DNA from 3 places in the Paenibacillus sp. FSL M7-1455 genome. Region 2 is predicted to be linked to each of the others. Evidence: riboswitches for the same ligand, from Rfam matches in the RefSeq annotation. Region 2 holds a riboswitch; each other region holds the start of a gene.

Region 1 (4,119 bases), 3.6 Mb from region 2:
CGGGGGCGGGAAGCGCACGTCTGTCGACCTTGCCGTTGGCCGTTAGCGGAAGCTCTTGAAGCCCTACCAACTTGGAAGGAACCATGTAATCCGGCAATTGCTCCGCCAAAAAAGCCTTCATTTCGCCGTAGGCCAATTCCCCGTCCGCCACAACGTATGCGCACAAATATTTGGCGCCGGATGCGTCCTCGAGATCGACGACGACGGCTTCGGACACCTGCGGGTGCTGCAGCAGCCGGTGTTCGATTTCGCCGGTTTCGATCCGGAAGCCGCGGATTTTGACCTGGTGGTCGATCCGCCCGAGGAATTCGATGACGCCGTCTTCCGTCCATCTTGCCAAGTCCCCCGTCCGGTACAGCCGTTCTTCTCCGGTTATTCCTCCCGGCACAAACTTCTGCCCGGTCAGCTCCGGCTGGTTCAAATAACCGCGCGCCAGCCCGCTTCCGGCAATGCACAATTCGCCGGCAATGCCGACAGGCTGCGGATGCCCGTATGCGTCCAAAATGTAGACCCTCGAGTTATCGACCGGATAACCGATCGGAATGTTCGGCGTCAACTCCGTGACCTTATAGGCGGTCGTGACTACGGTGTTTTCCGTCGGGCCGTAGCAATTGTACAGATCATAGTTCTGCCTGCTGAACGATTTCAGCTTGTCCCCGCCCGTCAAAAGAACGCGCAGCGTCGGATGGTCCATCGTCATGAAATGCTCGCAGAACTGGGTCGGCAAAAAGCTGATCGTAATGCCGTGCTGCTTAAAGTACGCATGCAGCTGCGTCGAATCCAGGCGGATTTCTTCGGGAATGACGTGAATCGCCGCCCCCGACACCAGATACGGAAACATCTCCCACACGGAAGCGTCAAAGCCGAAGCCGGCGTATTTGGTGGCCCGGTCCTTCTCGGTCACTCCGAATTCCCGGATGTGCCAGGCGCACAGATTGACAAGCGATCGGTGCTCGACCATCACGCCTTTCGGCCTTCCCGTCGAACCGGAAGTGTAGATGACGTAAGCCATGTCGCCCGGTTCCGCAGATTCGCGCACATTCCGCATCTTTGCATCGGCAGCCTCCGATTCGCCGCGAATATCGGCAGAAAACTCCGCCGCGCAAACCATCCGGCCTTTGAAGCGGACTTTTCCGTCCAGTCTGACCTTCGGCTCGGTGACAAGCAGCTCCGTTCCGCTGTCTTCGAGCATATACGTGATGCGGTCGGCGGGATACGCCGGATCGATCGGCAAGTAGGCCGCGCCCGTTTTCAGGATCGCCAGCGTCCCGACGATCATCTCAAGGGACGGCGTCGCGATGATGCCGACGATTTGCTCGCGGCCGGCTCCCCTCCGTACCAATTCGCGGGCCAATCTGTCCGCTTTTTCGTTCAGCTCGCCGTACGTCAACGATTCGCCTTGGTAGACCACCGCGACGTTATCCGGAGCCTTGTGCGCCTGCTCCTCAAACAAGCCGTGGATGGTCCGGTCCAATTCGGCATGCGCAGCCGTTTGGTTCCAGCCCGCAAGCTGGGCCTCCTCTTCTTCCGTCAGCAGCTTCAAGCCGCCGATCGTCATGTTTGAACCTGCCGCCCATGCGGCCATGATATGCTGCAAATGCCGGCACATGCGGCGAATAAAATCGCCGGGGAACATGCCGTCCGCATGCCAAACCTCGAAGCCGCCCGCTTCGTGTAGGTGCAGCGAGACCGCCAGTTCAAATTTGCCCTGCAGCTCGTCCGGGCCTATGCCGCTTCCCGTCCAGATGGCGGTGTTGCATACCGGGGATCCTTCGTCCAGGCCGGCGCAAATACCGGCGATTTCATCGAAAGCCGCCGACTTGGCCGCATGCTCCGTCATGGCTGCGGCAACCTGAAGCACATGGCTTTGCAGCGCCGTTGCCCCGTCCGCCTTCGTTATGAGCGGATAGGCTTGCTCGGCGGATGCGACGACGGCGAACGCAACCTCCTCCCGGCGCAAATACCGGATCAGCAGCATGCCCCATGCCGCACTCAGCAGCACGCTTGGTTCAATACGCGCGGTCTCGCATGCCTGCCGAATTTGACGCCCCGTTTCCTTCGGCCAGCGATACATAACCCTTTGCATTGGAATGGGCGCCTTTCCGGAATGAATGCGCAGTATCGTCCGTTCTTCCAATTGCTTCACATACCGATTCCATTCATCCAAGTTGGACTTTCCTGTTGTTAACACCGACATGTTCATCTTTCCTTTGCTAGATCATAGGATTCATATATAAAAAAATTAAAAAACAAAAAAACTCTACTTGCCGAGAGTAGAGTTCCTTTGATCGCGAAAACGTCTTTCGGCAGCTGGCTGGCATAGCGAAAAGATCGAGGATCTTGCGCCTGAAGCCCCTTTAGCTTTGTGCCCCTGCCTTTCGGCAGGTTTACCTTTGGCTTGAGTTTTCAAAGTGCGATATTTCAGGTATTGCAGAAAATGAAAATGAAATATCTGAAAAATACACTTTTAATATATCATGTTTATAGTCAAAGTACAGGTTAGATCCTTCCAATAAGAGGCAATAAAAGTGTCTATATCCCGAAATTATGGGAATTGCCATAGGTTATCATTGGAAAAGCCCCCCCTCGCCCTGAATCCCCGGCTTCAGAACATGACTGTAACGCAGCCAGCAGCCCCCCCGGAGAAAAGCGCCGGACAACGACCGCTTGCTCCTCCAGCGGCATGCAAACGGATAACTTGTAGGCGGGGTCAAACGGGACGACTTGAAGATGCAGCTCCGGATCGATCCTGCCTTGATGCACGATGCGAATCCCGGAAGGATGCCTGACCGTCTCCAGCTTGGACAAGCCGATCGAAAGGCCTTTGCCGACGGCTTTGGAATAACTTTCTTTAAGCGTCCACAACTCGAAAAAAAAGGCATCCCGACGTTCGGCGGGCTGCCTTCTCCATTCAGTCAGCTCCCGTGGCGTAAAACACAACTCGGCTGCTTCCTCCTCCGCCCGGCCGATATGCTCGACATCGATGCCGATCGGTCCCCCGGCGCCCACGGCGCATACGACCCAATCCTTGGCATGGGACACGTTAAAATAATAGTCGGGAACGCCTGCCAGGAACGGTTTGCCGTAACCATCCCTGGCAAACTCCACGTTCCGGAGCCGGAGCCCCTTTTCGAGACAAGCCGTCACCCGCTTCAAGGCATCGGAAACGATCACGCGCTCCGCATCCCGCTCCGATCTGTGCCTCGCGGCCCGGGACCTTGCTTCATCAGGCAAAAAAGCGAGCAGCCGCTGCATATCCGCGCCGGCGCCTTCCCGCCAATCGTTAAGATTTACGGCATATATCGTCGCGATGCGTTTCACCTTCTCCCTTCCTCGCTCCTTGCATCGAAGGCCGTTTATGGCACAAGTCAAGGAATCAGTTTGAGCTTGCGCGCCTGCTCTTCGGTCAAAATAAATTCCTCGGCCGGCCATACCTCGTCTTCGTCGTCCACGCCGAACATGTTCATGACCTCGGGCCAAATTCCTTTTTCCACCGCTTCTTCCTGGGTAATAATCACTTTCATGAGCGACCAGCCTCCTCATGTTGACCGTATTTAATTCAAGTATTACCCAATCATGGACCCTTGTCGACAGCAAAATGGCATCCGGAGTGCAACGGCTCTGTTCGATCATCCCATTAAGCCTTCGTTCGGGATTGCGCGGGGGAAGGCTCTTGGGCGAACTGCATCCGCCCCGCGCCCATCATCGACACCGAAAGCAAGGCGAAAAACACCGGAAGGAGAGCCCACAGAAACGCATGTTCGACGGAAAGCGAAAGCGCCGCGCTGATTTTTTCCATGACGGGCTTCGGAATCAGCGCTCTCATCTCAGGCGATAAGAGCTGCTGCGGGTCGGCGTTTGCCGGCATGTTTTCCCCCGAACCCCCAAGCCTTTCCGCCAGTTGATTATTGAAATCGTTGCGCTGAATGATGCCGAACACGGTAATTCCGATCGTCATCCCGAGCGAACGCAGAAACGAAATCGTCGAGTTGGCCGACCCCCGCTGCCGCACATCCATCCCTTGGATGGCCGACATGCTGAGCACGGAAAACGAAAACCCGATGCCAAAGCCGGTAATCATCATATAAAGCGAAAGCACCGTCCGGGACGTTTCCGGCG
Region 2 (4,119 bases):
GCAGGCCGTTTGTCCGCAGCGAAAAAACGGATATGCCCTGGGGCATATCCGTTTTCCGTTTCGAACTTTATTTCAGGTAAGCTCTCGTTTTTAACCGGTCTTTGTGAAGAAGCGACTTATATAGTTGAGGGTGAATTTTGTACCAGCTTGCGTGCCTGAAAACCAGGGCGTAATCGTCCACCGGGATTGTAAAGGCGTCCTGCCCTTTTTGCAAATCCTCGCGGTTGATCGCGAGGCAAACCGTTTCTTTGGTCACGTTTTTGCCGTTTGCGGGCTCCGGATTTCCGTACAAGCAGACCTCAACCGTTCCGATGCCTTTGTTCTCGAGCAAGATGCCGCTGTATGAAATCAGCGTAGCCGCCGCATCGCTCATCAATCGGTCCGGATCCGGCGATTCATGTTTGAGGTCGACCGTGACCGTCTTGTTGTTGGCTCCCTGGAGCTGGATGTCTTTGATTTGCGCCGCCGGGATGGCGCCTTCGTCTAAGGGCTTTTCAAGGACAAGCTTGATGTTCTCGCGGGTGACTTCAGCTTGGGACCAGACATCCTTTTTTTGCGCGACGCCAACCTTGGCCGGCTCGGAGTTCCTTGAACAGGAAGCCAGCAGGAAGCACGCCGCCATCATCATGCATACAACCTTAAAAGGCGATCTGGGCTTCAACTTCATCCCCCTTTCTCTAAAGCATGATACAAATGAAGTCTATCAGAACCTTGCCCAGAATGGAATAGAATCCCCATTTATGACAATGATGACAAAAAGACGTTACAATTCTTTAATCTGCTACGGGTCCGCTTTCTTCGTTCAAGCATGGACCCTGCCGGGCCGCGTCGAAGTTTGCGCCGACGGCCCGGCACTGTTCATGGCCGGGTTTGGTGCTTCCGGATCCAGTCGAACATCCGGTTGATCGCGTGCATGTGCATTTCGTAAGGCATGTGATGGCCGTATCCTTCGTACCAATGCAGCTCGGCGTCTTTGCCCAAGGCCTGAAGCCGTTCGTACATCCGGATGCCGTGCCCCGGGTCCACCTGTTGATCTTCGCTTCCGTGAACGATGAGGACCGGACAGCGGATGCGTTCTGCCATGTGGAGAGGGGAGCGTGCTTCGTAAGCCGAGGGGATTTTGCGCGGATTGCCGACGACCCGTTTTAACATCCTCCGCAAATCCACCCGCTCCTCGTACGTTTGGGCGAGATCCGAGACGCCGCCCCAGAGGACGAGCTGCGAGATGAAATCCGTGTCCGCAGCCGCGGACGCGGCGTTTACGGAGCCCCGGGAAAAACCCATGGCCGCTATCCGTTTCGGATCGACGAACGGAAGCCCGGCAAGGAGCCGGCACGCCGCGGGAACGTCCTCCAGGTCGGCGCCGCCGAATTCGTCCCGTCCCTCCCCGCCTTGCGTCCCCCGGTAAACCGGGGCAAAAACGATAAAACCGCTTTGCGAAAAACGCTCGAGCCATTCGGTTTTGACCTGCCCGACCCTGCCGATGCCGCCGCGGCAATAAACAAGAACGGGCCATTTCCGTTCATGGATATCCAGCCGCTCCCGCTTGGCATTGTTCGCGATGACGGTCATGGGAAGCCGCTTCCCGCCGTATATTTTCCGGATATGCGCTTCCAGCGTTTCCGGTTCGATTTCGTATCCATACGGAAGGGAGAGATAACCCTTTACCTTATATTCGCCGGAGCGGTATGTCATATGAATCATCATGTAGATCAGCTGCCTTTTTCGTTTGCTTGTCCTTATTGCTTCATGTTCGGATATCGAGGGCGGTCACCCAAGACTGCAGGCAGTCCCGGGTATAATACGCGTTCGAAAAATCCAATCGGGCCAAATCCTCGCGGCGGATAAAAAAATTGCCGACGCCGGAATCCGCCAATTGTATCCTTTCTTTTTCTCGCACGAGGAAACCATACCTACGTGTATTTTAGCCGAGCGGCAGCATGGCCGCAAACGGGCAGTCGATGCGTATCCGGAACATGAAATAATACCCGGGTGCAGCATCAATCTTTTCGTTGCATTTATTAAATTTGTCATTTATATTCTTAGTGTGGTTACATAAAAAAACGAATATTTTCCTTTTTTCTCAAAATCATAGGTTTTTCCTTCCGTTTTTCCTGCAAGAATCGCGGAAGTTCTATATGATACGACATCGTACGATAATGGCAAACCCACTGAAAAGTGGCGACGCAAAGCTACAGGGGCTAAGGCGGATTCCATCCGCTATGCCAGCCAGTTACCGAATACGGCGGAGGCCTCCGTCTATTTCTTTACGCGCATAGACGGGGGCTTTTTGTGTTTTCTATATCAAGTACGGTGTTCCTAAATCAGTTCTACATAAGGGGGAGCAGTTCTCGTTAAGGTGTTGTCGTAGCCGGTGTCAGTCAGCAAGCCTCAAAACGAACGATAATACACAAAGGAGATGGATGATTGTGATTCCAAACCAGGTTAGTCGATTATTGAAGGACAAAATAACGCTTGTTAAACTGCCCGAAGGTCCCGATCTTGCGCTTGTCGGTCCTGTTCGGCTCCCGGTACAATTGGAGGAGCGGGAGATCACCTTCAATTGGTATACTTGGTTAAGAACGGAAAGCGCTTCGTTTGAGGTGGAAGATGTTCTCCATATCCTGCCGTTTGCCGATCTTGCCTCATACCAGCAATCATCCGTGCTTGTTTACGGTGATTTTGCCAATGCGGAGCACACGTTGATTCGGATGCACAGCATTTGCCATACCGGGGACATCTTTGGAAGCAAACGATGCGATTGCGGGTACCAGCTGCGCCGATCCATGAACATGATCGTCGACAACGGCAGCGGAGCTCTCTTTTATTTGGCCAATCACGAAGGACGCGGAATCGGGCTTTTCTCCAAATCGTTGGCTTATCTGCTGCAGGAAGAGGGATACGATACGGTAGAAGCCAATCACGCTTTGGGCTTTCCGGATGATCTCCGGTCCTATGACGAGGCGATACAGGTTCTTCAGGCATTGCGGCAGAAACCGGTAAGCCTCATTACGAACAATCCGCGCAAATTGCAATCATTGCGGGAAAAAGGGCTTGCATCCGATCATCACGTATCGATTTGGGGCGATGTATCCCAACATAATACCCGGTATCTGGCAACGAAAATCGAAAAATCGGGCCATATTTACAATCCCCTGAACGAAACCGTTCAGCTCGGCTAAGGAGGCCCCGCATGAACCCGGATCAACATTATATGAAGCTGGCGCTGGACCTGGCGGCCACGGCAAGCGGAAAAACGAACCCCAATCCCGTCGTCGGCGCGATCCTTGTGAAGGATGGACAAGTTGTCGGCGTCGGCTTTCACCGAAAAGCCGGAGAACCCCATGCGGAGGTACACGCGTTCCGTATGGCGGAAGGACACACGAACGGTGCAACGCTTTACGTGACCCTTGAGCCCTGCTCCCATTACGGAAAAACCCCTCCCTGCGCAGAGCTGGTCGCCAGCTCCGGAGTAACCCGCGTTGTGGTGGCTATGCAGGATCCGACTCCGATGGTCGCCGGACGGGGGATTCAACTGCTCCGAGATAAAGGGATTGAAGTCGAAGTGGGCGTGTTGGAAGAGGAAGCCAAAAGACTCAACGAACGATTCGTCCATAATATGACCAAACGGCGGCCGTTCATTATTTCCAAGGTCGCCATGACGCTGGACGGGAAGTTAGCTGCATCTTCGGGCCATTCGAAGTGGGTTACGGGCGAAGAAGCGCGCCGGGAGGTGCATCGGTTGCGAAACGAAGTCGATGCCATCTTGGTCGGCATCAACACGGTGCTGGCTGATAATCCCCGCCTGACTACCAGACTGCCGGAAAAGGGGAAAAACCCTGTACGGGTCATCCTGGATTCCAATTTGCGGTTGCCCGAGGATGCCCATATAACCGACTGCACCGCGGCTAAGACATGGATTGCCACGAAGGAGGATGCGGATCCGGAGAAAGTCAACAGGCTGAAGCAAAAAGGGCTGGAGATTCTATTCGTTCCTTCGACCCGGCTCGGGCTGGACCTCCGGCGATTATCGGAAATGTTATACGAAAAGGGAATTACCGACCTGCTTGTCGAGGGCGGCAGCGAAGTCAACGCCTCGTTCCTTCGCGCCAGCCTCAT
Region 3 (4,119 bases), 1.7 Mb from region 2:
GTTCTCCGGTAGCAATGCCGATCACGATCTGATTGCGCAGCTGCTCATAAAGCGGGGTGTCGCTATCCAATTGCAAGGAAATGACCATACGTTCTTCACTCCTTCATTCGCTTTTATGTATTATCCATTGTAATACAAATAATACTTAAAATCGAGATTAATATGTCCCCTTTGCCAAAAAAAGACACCGACATCAAGATGTCAGTGCCTTTTCAACGCTTCTCCCATCTCCCTCGGAATCATGTTTTTCCGACGGAAAATCGACAGCAGCAGCCCTGCAGCGGCAAAATCGAAGACTTGCATCATATTGCTGTACCCTATGAAAGGCAGCACCTCGCCGACAATCGGGACGATGCCGAAGGACATGAGAATCGGCCAGAACATCCGGATGGCGAAGAGGCTCATGAATCCGACGACGATTCTTCTTGCATATTCGTCATGGATGCGGTCCCTCATTTTCCAGACCCGGACCATAAACCAGAACGCCAGCCCAGCGATAAGGATGCCGAATCCCCAGCCGAAACAATAAATCAGATACGGAAACAAAGAGTCCGCGTACGCATAAGGGAGCGTATCCAACCGCGCGGCAAATCCATGCCCGAACCAGCCCGCCGAAAGAATCGCCGCCTTGGTTTGAAGCAACTGATGGCTGCCCTCCCCCGCCGGATATAAAAACGCATGAAGACGATGGTATAACTGGCTGGCTTGGGCAAGAACGAAAATGTATAAAGACAGCAGCGGAAGGGCCAGCAACAAAAATTGGGCGCCGCTCTTTTTCGTTTTCCAAGTCAGCAAGAAGAAAGCAGCGAGATAGATTAGGCCGTAAAACCAGGAAGACCCTAAGGAAAACAATACAACGGGAAGCGCTCCCCTGCCGACCAGCTGAACAAGATGCTCCGCTCCGCGCCAATCCTTAGCCGGCTTCATGCCTGCCAGCCCCAAGACGAGGATCGGAAGCGAAACGGCCATGATATTGACGCCAAACGGTCCAAACGCGAGAAACACCTTCCTTCCGTTGAGGTCGATCCCTACAAAAAGGGTAAGCAACATCAGAAGTAACATGCCGTAAAACAGCACGGCCGAATGCTTTTGTATTTTGCGGTAATCGATAAAGTAGAACACCATCAGGAAGGCCATGCCCATAAGAGTAAACAGCACTTTATTTTCGACAAGCCTCGTGCCGAATTTCGGGTACATTCCCGATTGCTGGGCGGCAAACACTCCGAAAATGCCCAAAAGCGCCATCGCCGCTATAATAACAAACATCTTCCATTCCACGGCAGGCTTATGAGCCTGGTGTAGGTTGCGCCCAATCGCATCCGGGTCCCCCATCTGGCGGACCGCCTCCGCGGCAGCCTCTTCCTCGGGCATCCCTTCCTCAAGCAAAAGCTCCATTCGTTCTGCCACGTGGGATATAAGCTCCTCGCGGATATCCGCATGCAGCTCCCTGGCGCGAACGTGTCTGCATACCCGGTTCAAAAATGCGGCAACGGCCGCACATTGTTCAAGCTGGTTCACGATGTTCCCTCCCCAATAACCCGATCCACCGCGGTCCGGAATTGGACCCACTCTTGCGTCTTTTCTTTCAGTTGGCCTCTGCCCCGGTCGGTAATGCGGTAATACTTGCGTTTGCGCCCGTCGTGCGTGCTCCAATAGGCATCCAGCCAACCTTCGGCCTCCAGGGAATGCAGGATGGGGTATAACGTTCCTTCCTTCATCGAAAATACCCCCTCCGAGCTTCGCTCGATCTCTTTGATCAGTTCGTAACCGTACATCTCCTTCTTGTTCAACAACGTGAGCACTAAAATAGCGGTGCTGCCTTTCAGCAGCTCTTTATTGACTGCCATCCGACGATCTCCTTATACCTAGATTTACGATATATCGAATTACTATGTATATGAGTATATGTAAATAAACCATGAAATGCAAGAAGGATTCTTAAATCAGCGATCTTTAATAAGCCCCTTATATAAAGGAAGGTTTTCGAGATTTGTATAGGTTTTGTATAGATCCGGTTGCTAAACTATCTTTGAGGCATATTGTAAAAATTTAAACGCTGATTGCCGGAATGCTGAAAACAACCGACATGATCGATAAATAACCAGCGCTGCAAAAAACAACCATTGACCGGATTTTCGGCAATGGTTGTTTTAATATCAGCATGTTTCAGAGCCGCCGATCCCGCCGATCAGACCAAGTTCAGAAAATATTCAGACGGTTCTTGTATAATTCATTTGTTTACTCACTCTTGCTTGAATATATGCTCGTACGATAATGGCACACCCGATTGAAAAACGGGGACGCAAAGCTACAGGGGCTAACGGTTTTGCCATAGCAGCAAATGCCAATGCCAGCCAGCTGCCGAATACGACGGGAATCTCCGTCCTATTTAGCATGCCTGCTGCTTGACGGAGGTTTTTTCTTTTTCCTGCATAACCGCAAGGAAGGCAATACGAATAAAGGTGGAATCAATCAGGATGAGGGCTTTACTAGTCGACGATGAGCCATTAGCTCTGGAATATCTTAAAAAGAAACTTGAATACGATATCGGTGGCGTTAACGTCGTGGGCTTATGTTCGAATCCTTATCAGGTGGTTGGGGTTGCGGTCAAACAGCGGCCCGACGTCGTGTTTCTCGACATCCATATGCCTGAAATGAACGGACTTGAGCTCGGCGAACAATTGCAGGCTGCCGTTCCGCACACTGAAATCGTCTTCGTGACGGGCTACGACCAATATGCCGTACGCGCCTTTGAGCTTTATGCGCTGGACTATATTATGAAACCCGTGCGCTTGGACCGCTTGCGCCTGACGGTTCAGCGTTTGCGCGAAAGGCTTCAGGAAGACCCCGAAGCGTCCGGCAAAGCGAAAACGCCGCTTTTCCTGTGCTTCAATCAGCTTCGGGTCCAGCTTCCCGGAATGGAGCCGCAAACGTTGAAATGGCGCACGAACAAAGCGCAGGAGCTGTTCGCTTATTTGCTTCACCACCGCGAGCGTACGGTCGATCGCGGCACGTTAATCGAGCTTTTATGGCCCGATTTTGATGTGTCCCGGGCGACCCAGCAGCTGTACACGACCATCTATCATATCCGCCAAACCCTGTCCAAGGCCGGCCTGACGATGATCCGCATCATCAAAGGAGAACTTGAAGCCGGATACCGGCTCACCATCGGGGGAGCCCGGGTCGACGTCGAGGAATGGGAGCAGCGGCTTAAGCGGTTAGAAGCTATAGACCTCACGAACGCGGAGGAATACGAGCAGGTCCTCGATCAGTTCGAAGGGAATTATCTGGGGGAATACGAGTACCTGTGGGCCGAATACGAACGGGAACGAATCCGGCTCTTGTGGCTGCAGCACGCGGAAAACCTGGCCCGGTTTTATATGGACCGCGGGAAAAGGAAAGCAGCGATTGACGTGAATCTGCGCATTCAGCGGCAGCTGCCCGACCGGGAAGAAACGTATCTGACCCTAATGACGCTTTACGACAGCCTCGGCGACGCAAGCAGCGTCGAAGAGCAGTACTGGCTCCTTGCCACCAGAATGCGGGAGCTGGAGCTTGTTTTTCCCCCGAGAATCTTGGCGTGGTATGAGCAATGGAAACAGCAAACGCGCTGATTGCAGCAATCCCCCGAACGTAACGTTCGGGGGCGGATGTCAAGCTGTTCTTCGTTTACAGCCGCGGATCGATCTCCCGTTCCTGGCCGACTTCGAACAGCAGATTGGCGGCGATTTCCTGATAGGCCTGATGCTGAGGGGAAATCTCCCCGAATTTGACTTCAAGCATCCGCACGCCAAGCTGATGTTCGTTCAAGGATGTCCGCAGCTTGCGCATAATGCTTTTTTGCTTCATCAGCTTGCGGTATTTGTGCGGGAACCGGTAATCGTAGCCGTATACGATCGTCAAATAGTCGGGATTGCGCACCTTCATGTAGGGCACCGTCCGGCCATTCCACGTCTCCGGCTTGATGACGACTCCTTCCATATGCTTTTCCGTGGTCAGCTTGCCGAAAAAGCTTTCGGCCCGGGCGTCGCTATCCGGATCGGACAAATCCAGCGTGATCGCTTCATCCTCCGAAAGGAAACGGTACATCTCCGAGGTGCTCCATGCCGGAAATTGCTC

What was found. Region 2 has a riboswitch for cyclic di-GMP ahead of NYE48_RS09150 (GTP cyclohydrolase II). Riboswitches for the same ligand answer to the same signal wherever they lie in the genome.
Region 1: linked by a shared signal. The riboswitch ahead of NYE48_RS25420 (amino acid adenylation domain-containing protein) and the one ahead of NYE48_RS09150 (GTP cyclohydrolase II) in region 2 are both predicted to bind cyclic di-GMP.
Region 3: linked by a shared signal. The riboswitch ahead of NYE48_RS01110 (response regulator) and the one ahead of NYE48_RS09150 (GTP cyclohydrolase II) in region 2 are both predicted to bind cyclic di-GMP.

Annotation. Positions count from the first base shown of each region.
Region 1 covers NZ_JBBORO010000001.1:5,546,798-5,550,916, forward strand. Annotated here, with positions in the region: gene NYE48_RS25420 (amino acid adenylation domain-containing protein) at 1-2,086, opposite strand, end outside; cyclic di-GMP riboswitch class I at 2,303-2,402, opposite strand; gene NYE48_RS25425 (4'-phosphopantetheinyl transferase family protein) at 2,533-3,321, opposite strand; gene NYE48_RS25430 (hypothetical protein) at 3,369-3,524, opposite strand; gene NYE48_RS25435 (MDR family MFS transporter) at 3,638-4,119, opposite strand, start outside.
Region 2 covers NZ_JBBORO010000001.1:1,978,255-1,982,373, forward strand. Annotated here, with positions in the region: gene NYE48_RS09140 (hypothetical protein) at 68-661, opposite strand; gene NYE48_RS09145 (alpha/beta hydrolase family protein) at 859-1,707, opposite strand; gene NYE48_RS28205 (DUF1963 domain-containing protein) at 1,748-1,900, opposite strand; cyclic di-GMP riboswitch class I at 2,152-2,241, shown strand; gene NYE48_RS09150 (GTP cyclohydrolase II) at 2,427-3,182, shown strand; gene ribD (bifunctional diaminohydroxyphosphoribosylaminopyrimidine deaminase/5-amino-6-(5-phosphoribosylamino)uracil reductase RibD) at 3,194-4,119, shown strand, end outside.
Region 3 covers NZ_JBBORO010000001.1:231,870-235,988, reverse strand. Annotated here, with positions in the region: gene NYE48_RS01125 (GntR family transcriptional regulator) at 1-88, opposite strand, end outside; gene NYE48_RS01120 (FtsW/RodA/SpoVE family cell cycle protein) at 202-1,518, opposite strand; gene NYE48_RS01115 (PadR family transcriptional regulator) at 1,515-1,847, opposite strand; cyclic di-GMP riboswitch class I at 2,267-2,366, shown strand; gene NYE48_RS01110 (response regulator) at 2,478-3,614, shown strand; gene NYE48_RS01105 (metallophosphoesterase) at 3,670-4,119, opposite strand, start outside.